2 regions of the Pantoea rwandensis genome follow, and region 2 is predicted to be linked to the other one. Evidence: riboswitches for the same ligand, from Rfam matches in the RefSeq annotation. Region 2 holds a riboswitch; the other holds the start of a gene.
The links. Region 2 has a riboswitch for thiamine pyrophosphate ahead of thiB (thiamine ABC transporter substrate binding subunit). Riboswitches for the same ligand answer to the same signal wherever they lie in the genome.

Region 1: it holds a riboswitch for thiamine pyrophosphate, as region 2 does, so the genes downstream of both, thiC (phosphomethylpyrimidine synthase ThiC) here and thiB (thiamine ABC transporter substrate binding subunit) in region 2, are expected to answer to the same signal.

What each region holds. Positions count from the first base shown of each region.
Region 1 covers NZ_CP009454.1:249,292-254,419, reverse strand. The annotation lists gene thiC (phosphomethylpyrimidine synthase ThiC) at 1-952, opposite strand, end outside; TPP riboswitch at 1,043-1,143, opposite strand; gene LH22_RS01100 (Rsd/AlgQ family anti-sigma factor) at 1,400-1,906, opposite strand; gene nudC (NAD(+) diphosphatase) at 1,995-2,768, shown strand; gene hemE (uroporphyrinogen decarboxylase) at 2,808-3,875, shown strand; gene nfi (deoxyribonuclease V) at 3,878-4,546, shown strand; gene LH22_RS01080 (YjaG family protein) at 4,609-5,128, shown strand, end outside.
Region 2 covers NZ_CP009454.1:4,014,513-4,019,640, forward strand. The annotation lists gene sgrR (HTH-type transcriptional regulator SgrR) at 169-1,830, shown strand; TPP riboswitch at 1,866-1,960, shown strand; gene thiB (thiamine ABC transporter substrate binding subunit) at 2,008-2,994, shown strand; gene thiP (thiamine/thiamine pyrophosphate ABC transporter permease ThiP) at 2,994-4,580, shown strand; gene thiQ (thiamine ABC transporter ATP-binding protein ThiQ) at 4,564-5,128, shown strand, end outside.

The sequences.
Region 1 (5,128 bases), 560 kb from region 2:
TATCGCGGAAGATCTCCCAGTTAAGATCCTCCGCCACGCCGTTCACTTTCTCCAGTGCCTGATAAATGGGCACAGTGCCAATCGGCACCGGGCTGTTTCGCAAAATCCACTCGCGCGTTTCATGGATATAGCGTCCTGTGGAGAGGTCCATCACGGTATCCGCGCCCCAGCGTGTTGACCACACCAGTTTCTCCACTTCCTCTTCAATCGATGAACTCACCGCTGAGTTGCCTATATTGGCGTTCACCTTCACCAGAAAGTTACGGCCAATGATCATCGGCTCGGATTCGGGGTGATTAATATTGGAGGGTATGATAGCGCGACCGCTGGCAACTTCCTGGCGCACAAATTCGGCGGTGATATTTTCCGGCAGATTGGCACCGAAACTGTGGCCCGGGTGCTGTTGCAGTAGCACTTCACCACGAATACGTTCGCGGCCCATGTTTTCTCGCACCGCAATAAATTCCATCTCGGGTGTAATCATGCCCTGACGTGCGTAATGCAGTTGCGTGACGCAGCGGCCAGCTTTAGCACGGCGCGGCTGCGGTAACTGCTCGAAGCGCAGGTGATCCAGCCCTTCATCGGCTAAGCGTTGCTGGGTGTATTGCGAACTCAGTTGGTGGATAGCCTCACTGTCATCGCGTTCGGCGATCCAGTTTTCACGTAATCGGCTTAATCCCCGATGCACATCAATGGTGGCCGCGGGATCGCCATAAGCACCCGCCGTGTCATATACCGGCACCGGCTCGTTGTGCTCATACTGCGGATTCTCTTTTGTACCGCCAATGTGTGTTGGGCTGAGCTGGATTTCGCGCATCGGCACACGGATATCCGCTCGGCTGCCGGTGATCCAGATACGTTTGGATTGGGGGAAAGCCGTGCCCTGCAGCGAATCGATAAATTCCTGCGCTTGTGCACGTTGTTCACGACGAGAAGTTTTAGCAACAGACATAGCAAATTTCCTGAATTAAGGGGAAGTTGCTTGTCCAGAGTTCGGAAGGAGTAACAGGGACGATGCCGGGCGCCAACACGCATCGCTCTGTGAATGTCTACTCTTGTTCCCTTCGCAGGTACTAACCTGATCAGGTTCCGCGGATCCCGAATAAACGGTCTCAGCCCCTTAGGGCACTCCGACAAGGTTGAATTTTACGATATAAGCTACTTTGCTTGCCATTTCACGCCTGGGCAGTGCTCGTGTCCGTCACGTACTACGTGTACGCTCCGGCCCCTGCGCGCTGTCCGAGCGTGGACTGGCTGCGCACGCTACACTTATATCGCAAAATTTGACTCTAGATTTCTTTAAAGAGACGCATAAAAACGTGAATAGGTCTCAACAAAAAAGCCCATTCAGCATAAGAGGGCTTTTTCGGAATAACAAGTTTTTTACATGGGCCCGAGGTTAAGCGGGGCGAGCCATGCTGCTTTCGTTGGCGACCGGTGGGCGTGCCAGCTGGTTATCCCAGGCGAGTTGCACCAGCTTATCTTCCAGCGTGAAGCGCGACTCCAGTACTTCACCCACTTCGGATAATGCCTTCTGGAATTCTACGCAGTTATCGTCGTTGATGGCCTGCTGCAGATGGCTGTCATACAGTTGCATCATGCGATCGGTATTCGCTTCCAGAGCGGGATAGAGTTGGGCGGCCGCAATGAGCGGGCTATCGCCCTCCATCTCACTGATAATGCGTTCATAAATACTGAAATGACCGGTTGAGAGGTAATCAACCAGGCCGTGGCAAAACGCATCCAGCGCCTGTTCATCCAGAGCACTGAGCGCCTCTTTGTGTGGCTTGATGCCAATTAATGCGTAATAGCTGACAAGCAACTGTCGGCGCGCGCGCAGCCACGCATCAACGAGTTCATTATCGCCACTTACACGCCTGGCCAGGTCATCTAACTGGGTAAGCATATGGGGCTCCGGGTGAGTTATAGTTATCCATTCCACACTTAACATCAGGATTTCAGCGTGCCATTTGACGCTAAGGACAACGAATAAGATGCAACGTGAGATCTCAAGCGTAGACGCTGGCTGGTGGATTGTCAGCCATGAACAAAAACTTTGGCTACCGCAAGGTGAACTGCCGCATGGCTTATCCGGCGATTTTGGCCTGACAGGAAAAACCGCGATTTTGATTGGTGAATGGCAGGCGGAGAATGTCTGGCTGATACGTGAATCACGACCTGACAATATGGGATCTGTTCGCCAGCTTATCGACGAAGATGTTGGGCTTTTCCAGATGGTTGGGCGCGGAGTTCAACTCGCCGAATTCTACCGCTCACACCGCTGGTGTGGCTACTGCGGCCACGAAATGCACCTCAGTAAACGCGAATTTGCCTGCCTGTGTCACCATTGCCGTGAGCGATATTACCCGCAAATTGCACCGTGCATCATCGTAGCGATTCGCCGGGGGGAGGAGATTCTGCTGGCCAACCATGCGCGTCATCGCAACAGCATTTACACAGTATTAGCTGGCTTTGTTGAGGTCGGGGAGACGCTGGAGCAGGCCGTCGCGCGTGAAGTGATGGAAGAGAGCAACGTCCGGGTTAAAAATGTCCGTTACGTCACCTCGCAGCCTTGGCCGTTCCCGCATTCGCTAATGATGGCGTTTATGGCCGAGTACGAAGGCGGAGACTTGCAGCATGATGGCAAAGAGTTGCTGGATGCCGGCTGGTATCGCTATGACGATCTGCCCTTGTTACCGCCACCGGGCACGGTGGCACGACGGTTGATTGAAGATACCGTTGCCCTGTGTCGCGCCAGCGCGCCGTGAAAATGCTACACTGGCGGCCTTAGCATGAGAGAGCCCATTATGAGTGAACTGAAGAACGATCGTTATCTGCGTGCCCTGTTACGTCAGCCGGTGGATGTCACCCCTGTATGGATGATGCGACAAGCCGGGCGTTATTTGCCGGAGTACAAAGCCACGCGTGCTGAAGCCGGTGATTTTATGTCGCTGTGTAAGAATGCCGAGCTGGCGTGTGAAGTCACGTTGCAGCCGCTGCGTCGCTATGCGCTGGATGCAGCGATCCTCTTCAGCGATATCCTGACCATTCCTGATGCGATGGGCTTGGGGCTCTATTTCGAAACAGGCGAAGGTCCGCGCTTCTCAAATCCTATTACCTGCCGTGCAGATGTAGACAAACTGCCGATTCCGGATCCAGAAGATGAGCTGGGTTATGTGATGAATGCGGTGCGTACCATTCGCCATAACCTGAAAGGCGAAGTGCCTTTGATCGGTTTCTCTGGCAGCCCATGGACGTTGGCAACCTACATGGTTGAAGGCGGCAGCAGCAAAGCGTTCACCAAAATTAAAAAGATGATGTATGCCGAGCCGCAAACCCTGCATAAGCTGCTGGATAAGCTGGCTGACAGTGTCATCCATTACCTGAACGCCCAGATCAAAGCTGGTGCACAGTCGATTATGGTCTTCGATACCTGGGGCGGCGTGCTGACAGGCCGCGATTACCGTGAGTTTTCACTCTACTATATGCACAAAATCGTCGATAGCGTGCTACACGAGAACGAAGGTCGCCGTGTGCCGATTACGCTGTTCACCAAAGGGGGTGGTCAGTGGTTGGAAGCTATCGCAGCGACCGGATGTGATGCACTGGGTCTGGACTGGAGCACCGATATTGCCGATGCGCGTCGTCGCGTGGGTGATAAAGTTGCGTTGCAGGGCAACATGGATCCTTCCATGCTGTATGCGCCTCCGGCACGTATCGAGCAGGAGGTGGCCACTATCCTTGAAGGCTTTGGCGCGGGTGAAGGGCACGTCTTCAACCTCGGTCATGGCATTCATCAGGATGTGCCGCCAGAGCACGCCGGTGCTTTCGTCGAAGCCGTACATCGCCTGTCTCGCCCTTATCATCAGGGCTAAGCATGGATTTAGCCGCGCTGCGTGCTGAACAGTTACAACGCGCTGCTAATGTGGTGCGGCAGGATGATTTTGACATCCTGCCGCCTCGTTTTATCGCCGGTGCGGACGTCGGTTTTGAACAGGAAGGTGATGTCACGCGTGCGGCACTGGTGGTATTAGAATATCCCTCATTGCAACTCGTGGAGCACCGTATAGCGCGCATCGCGACCACCATGCCTTACATCCCGGGTTTCTTATCGTTTCGCGAAGTCCCCGCACTGCTTGCAGCCTGGCAGCAGCTCACACACCAACCCGATCTTTTATTCGTTGATGGTCATGGTATTGCCCATCCCCGTCGCCTCGGCGTGGCTGCGCATTTTGGCTCGCTGGTGGATGTTCCAACCATTGGCGTGGCGAAAAAACGGCTCTGCGGGCGTTTTACCGAATTGGATGCTGAACCGGGAAGCCGCCAACCACTGATGGATAAAGGCGAACAAATTGGTTGGGTGTGGCGCAGTAAAGCGCGCTGCAACCCTCTGTTCGTCTCAACCGGGCATCGTGTCAGTATGGACAGCGCACTGAATTGGGTGGAGAGATGTACCGCGGGCTATCGTTTGCCCGAGCCTACACGCTGGGCCGATGCGGTTGCTTCGGGCCGTCCTGCGTTTCTACGTTGGCAAAATGCGCGTTAACGCTGTTTGCGCGCGGCTTTTGCGGTACACTGCCGCCAGCTAACCTATTGAGAGTAAGTTTGATGTTACAGAACCCCGTCCATTTGCGTCTGGCGAAGCTGGAAAGCTGGCAGCATATGACCTTTATGGCCTGTCTGTGCGAGCGGATGTTCCCCAATTATTGGGCCTTCTGTCAGCAGACTGAATTCGCCGATCCGCAACTCTATCGTCGCATCCTTGACCTTGTCTGGGAGAGCCTGACGGTCAAAGACGCCAAAATTAACTTCGATAGCCAACTGGAGAAGCTGGAATCAGCGATTCCGAATGGCGATGATTTTGATATTTATGGTGTCCACCCAGCAATCGATGCCTGTGTTGCTCTGAGCGAAGTTGTGCATGCACAGCTCAGCGGTGAAACCCTGGAACACGCAATCGAAGTCAGCCGTACGTCGATTACCACCGTTGCTATTCTGGAAATGACGCAAGCCGGTCGTGAAATGACCGATGAAGAGCTGCGCGAAAATCAGGCGGTGATTGATGAATGGGATCTGCAGTGGGAGATTTTCCGCCTGCTGGCAGACTGCGAAGAGCGCGACCTTGAGC
Region 2 (5,128 bases):
CGCTGCTGGCGGTGAAATGCACCCTACTCAGAAAAGGCTCCACGTCGGCGGAACCGCTGGCAGAGCGCCATTCATTGCTGAATGCCTCCCGCTCTTCCATTACCTGGCAGTATGCCTCTAATATGGGGCAGGAAAAACTGAGCGATTCTGAGAAGGAGTTCCCCTTTTATGTCCTCTGCGCGACTGCAACAGCAGTTCATCCGCCTATGGCAAAGCTGCCAGGGAGTGGACCAGGAAACCACCTTAAGCGATCTGGCTGAACGGCTGCACTGTTCGCGACGCCATATGCGCAATCTGCTAAATGCCATGCAGGATGCGGGCTGGCTGATTTGGCAGGCAGAAGCCGGGCGCGGCAAGCGTTCTAGTCTGAGCTTCAATTACACCGGCTTAGCACTGCAGCAACAGCGCGCGGAAGATTTACTGGAGCAGGACCGCATCGAACAGTTGGTGCAACTGGTGGGCGATAAGAATCAGGTGCGGCAGATGATTGCGGCCCACCTCGGGCGTAGTTTTCGCCAGGGCAAGCATATCCTGCGCGTGCTCTATTACCGCCCGCTGCCCAATCTGCTGCCCGGCTCGCCGCTGCGTCGTTCGGAAACTCATCTGGCGCGACAAATCTTTAACGGCCTGACGCGAATAAATGAGGAAAAGGGGGAAATCGAAGCGGATATCGCCCACCACTGGCAACAAACCTCCCCGCTCAACTGGCGTTTCTTTTTACGACCCGCGATTCGCTTCCACCACGGCCGCGAACTGGAGATGGAAGACATCATCGCCTCACTGGAACGTGTCCGCAGTCAGCCGCTGTTCTCACATATCGATAAACTGCACTCTCCCGCGCCCTGGACACTGGATATTCATCTGACGCAGCCTGATGACTGGCTGCCCTGGCTGCTGGCCAGCGTCAGCGCCATGATCCTGCCGCGTGAGTGGCCGACGTTGCGCCATTTTGCCCGTCAACCCATCGGCACCGGCCCCTACAGTGTGGTACGCAATCAGCAGACGCAGCTGAAAATTGCCGCCTTTGATGACTATTTTGGCTATCGCGCGCTGATTGATGACGTGTCGATTTGGGTGCTGCCGGAAATCAGCGACGAGCTGGTGTATGCCGGCGTGAAGCTGCAGGGGGAAACCGCCGATGAGAAGTCAGAAGAGAGCCGTCTGGAAGAAGGCTGCTATTTCCTGCTGTTCGACCAGCGCTCAGAGCGTGGTAAGGATACCCATTTTCGCCGCTGGGTGAGCTATCTGCTCAATCCGATTGCCCTGCTCAACCATGCGGGTGTGGGCTATCAGCGCTACTGGTTCCCGGCATACGGTTTCTTACCGCGCTGGCACCATCGCCGCGATCTCACCCCGGCCGAAAAGCCTGATGGGCTAACGCAACTGACCATCAGCTGGTATAGCCATCATGTTGAGCATGAAGGTATTGCTAACGCCCTGCGCCCGTTGCTGGCTGAACAGGGTGTCGAACTGATCACGCGCGAGCTGAGTTATGAAGCATGGTTCGAAGGTGAAGGAGAGAGTGACATCTGGCTCGGCAGCGTCAACTTCACTCTGCCGCTCGACTACGCACTGTTTGCGCAGCTCTACGAATTGCCGCTCATGCATCACTGCGTTCCGATTGACTGGCACGCAGATGCACAACAGTGGCGACAGAAAGCCTTGCCTCTGGCCGAGTGGAGCAAACAGTTGGTGAACAGCGACTTTGTTCATCCGCTCTTCCATCACTGGTTAATGCTGGAAGGCCAGCGCAGTATGCGCGGTGTGCGGCTCAACACGCTCGGCTGGTTTGACTTTAAATCGGCCTGGTTTGCACCACCGGAGCTGTGACACTTTCGCGCTGTCACAGAAGTGTCTAAAATAAGCCGTTCTCAACGGGGTGCCCTGGTATCGGGCTGAGAGAAACCCGTCGAACCTGATCCGGCTCATACCGGCGTAGGGATTTGAGATGAGCGATAACTCAGATCCTTTGCGACTCAACTTTATCTTCTCCTCAAGGAGCGCAAAGTGTTAAACAAAGTCTTGCCCGTGTTGCTGTTGGTCTCTGCCCCGGTGTTAGCTGCCAAGCCTGTTCTTACTGTTTACACCTACGACTCGTTCTCTGCAGAGTGGGGCCCCGGCCCTGCCGTCAAAAAAGCCTTTGAAGCCGAGTGCGGCTGCGAACTGAACTATGTGGCGCTGGAAGATGGCGTGTCACTGCTCAACCGCGTGCGGATGGAAGGCAAAAACAGCAAAGCCGATGTGGTGCTGGGCCTCGATAACAACCTCGTGCAAGCCGCCGAAAAAACCGGCCTGTTTGCGAAAAGCACCGTCGACACCAGTAAATTGCAACTGCCTGATAGCTGGCATAACGACACCTTCGTTCCCTTCGATTACGGCTACTTCGCCTTCGTCTACGATAAAAACAAGCTGAAGAACCCACCGAAAAGCCTGAAAGAACTGGTCGAAAGCCCGGAAAAGTTGCGTGTGATCTATGAAGATCCACGCACCAGCACGCCGGGATTAGGCCTGCTGCTGTGGATGCAAAAAGTGTATGGCGATAAAGCACCTGACGCCTGGCAGAAGCTGGCACAGAAAACGGTCACCGTCACCAAGGGCTGGAGCGAAGCCTATGGCCTGTTCCTGAAAGGCGAAGGCGATCTGGTGCTGAGTTACACCACCTCTCCCGCTTATCACATCATTGAAGAGAAGAAAGATAACTACGCCGCTGCGCCGTTTAGCGAAGGCCATTATCTGCAAGTGGAAGTGGCTGCTCAGCTCGCTAGCAGCAAACAGCCGAAACTGGCGCAGCAGTTTATGCAATTTATGGTGTCGCCAGCCTTCCAGCAGACCATTCCGACTGGCAACTGGATGTATCCGGTGATCAAAAGCGATCTGCCTGCGGGTTATCAGTCGCTGACCGTTCCGGCGAATGCGCTGCAATATCGCTCAGCCGAAGTGGCCGATCATCGCGCTGACTGGATTCGCACCTGGCAACAAGCCGTTAGCCGTTAATGCCAGCCTGGTTAATTCCTGGAAGTGCCGTTGCGCTGCTATTGTGCGCAGTGGCACTGCTGGCGTTTGGTGCCTTAACGCTGGCCGCGCCCGTCACTGACTGGCGCGCCTTGCTCACTGACAGCTATCTGCATCACGTGCTGGCGTTTTCGTTTGAGCAGGCGCTGCTGTCCGCATTGTTCTCGGTGCTGCCATCAATTCTTCTGGCACGCGCGCTGTATCGCCGTCGCTTTCCAGGGCGCACGCTGCTGCTGCGTCTGTGCGCCATGACGCTGGTCTTGCCGGTTTTGGTTGCGGTATTTGGCTTGCTCAGTGTCTACGGTCGCAGCGGCTGGCTGGCTCAACTCTGCGCCTTAGCAGGACTCGACTACCACTTCTCACCCTATGGCCTGCAGGGCATTCTGCTGGCACACGTGTTCTTCAATCTGCCGCTCGCCACCCGCATGCTATTGCAGGCGCTGGAAAGTATTCCCGGCGAGCAGCGTCAGTCAGCCGCCCAGCTTGGCTTACGCGGGTGGAACCAGTTTCGTTTCGTCGAGTGGCCATGGCTGCGACGCCAGATTCTGCCCACCGCCGCACTGATTTTTATGCTGTGCTTCGCCAGCTTTGCCACCGTGCTGGCACTGGGCGGTGGACCGCGCGCCACCACGCTGGAACTGGCTATCTATCAGGCGCTGAGCTTTGATTACGATCCCAGCCGTGCAGCCCTGCTGGCACTGTTACAGCTTGGCTGTTGTCTGCTGCTGGTGCTGTTAAGCCAGCGCTTCAGCAAAGCCATCCCCACCGGCAGCCAAAATATTCGAGGCTGGCGTGATCCCCAGGATAGCTGGCATGCCCGGATCGGCGACACGCTACTGATTGTCTGTGCGCTACTGCTGTTACTGCCGCCGCTCGCTGCGGTGATCGTTGATGGCTTGCGCGGTGGTGTTGCAGGTGCGCTGCAACAACCCGCGTTATGGCAAGCGACCTTCACCTCACTGCGCATCGCCATCGGCGCCGGATTGCTGTGCGTGGTACTGACGATGATGTTGCTATGGAGCAGCCGTGAGCTACGGCAGCGCCAGCGCAATATGGCGGCACAGGCGATGGAACTGAGCGGCATGCTGATTCTGGCGATGCCAGGCATCGTGCTGGCCAGCGGCTTTTTCCTGCTGTTCACCGCCACCATCGGCCTGCCGCAGCGTGCCGATGGCTTAGTGATCTTCACCAATGCGCTGATTGCCATCCCCTATGCGATGAAAGTGCTGGAGAACCCGATGCGCGATATCAGCGCCCGTTACAGCCCGCTCTGCGCCTCACTGGGCATTGCTGGTATTCATCGCCTGAAACTGATTGAACTGCGCGCGCTGAAGCGGCCCATTGCGCAAGCGCTGGCGTTTGCCTGCGTACTGTCGATTGGTGATTTCGGCGTGGTGGCCCTGTTTGGCAGCGCCGATTTCCGTACGCTGCCATTCTATCTGTTCCAGCAAATTGGCGCTTACCGCGGCGCGGACGGTGCCGTGACGGCACTGCTGCTGTTACTGCTGTGCCTGTTACTCTTTACCCTGATGGAAAAACTGCCGGGTCGCCATGCTGACACTGAATAACCTCACTTACCTTTACCAGCATCTGCCAATGCGCTTCCGTTTTGAAGCCCAGGCGGGTGAACGTCTGGCAATCCTTGGTCCCAGCGGCGCAGGCAAAAGCACCTTGCTCAGTCTAATCGGTGGTTTTTTGCCAGTGAGCCAGGGAACCCTGATGATGAATGGCGTCGATCACACGCGCAGCGTGCCCTCTGCACGGCCAGTGTCGATGCTGTTCCAGGAGAACAATCTCTTCCCGCACCTGACAGTGCAGCAAAATATGGGGTTAGGTTTGCATCCGGGCTTGAAACTGACGCGGGAACAGCAACAACAGTTGGCCGCCATCGCTGAGCAGACCGGATTAGCGGAGATGCTGAACCGCTTGCCCGCGGAGCTTTCTGGTGGTCAACGCCAGCGTGTAGCCTTAGCACGCTGCCTGTTGCGCGATCGGCCAATCCTGCTACTGGATGAACCCTTCTCTGCGCTCGATCCGGCGCTGCGCGGTGAGATGCTGCAACTGGTGCGTTCGGTGTGCGAAAGCCGCAACATTACTTTGCTGATGGTGTCGCATA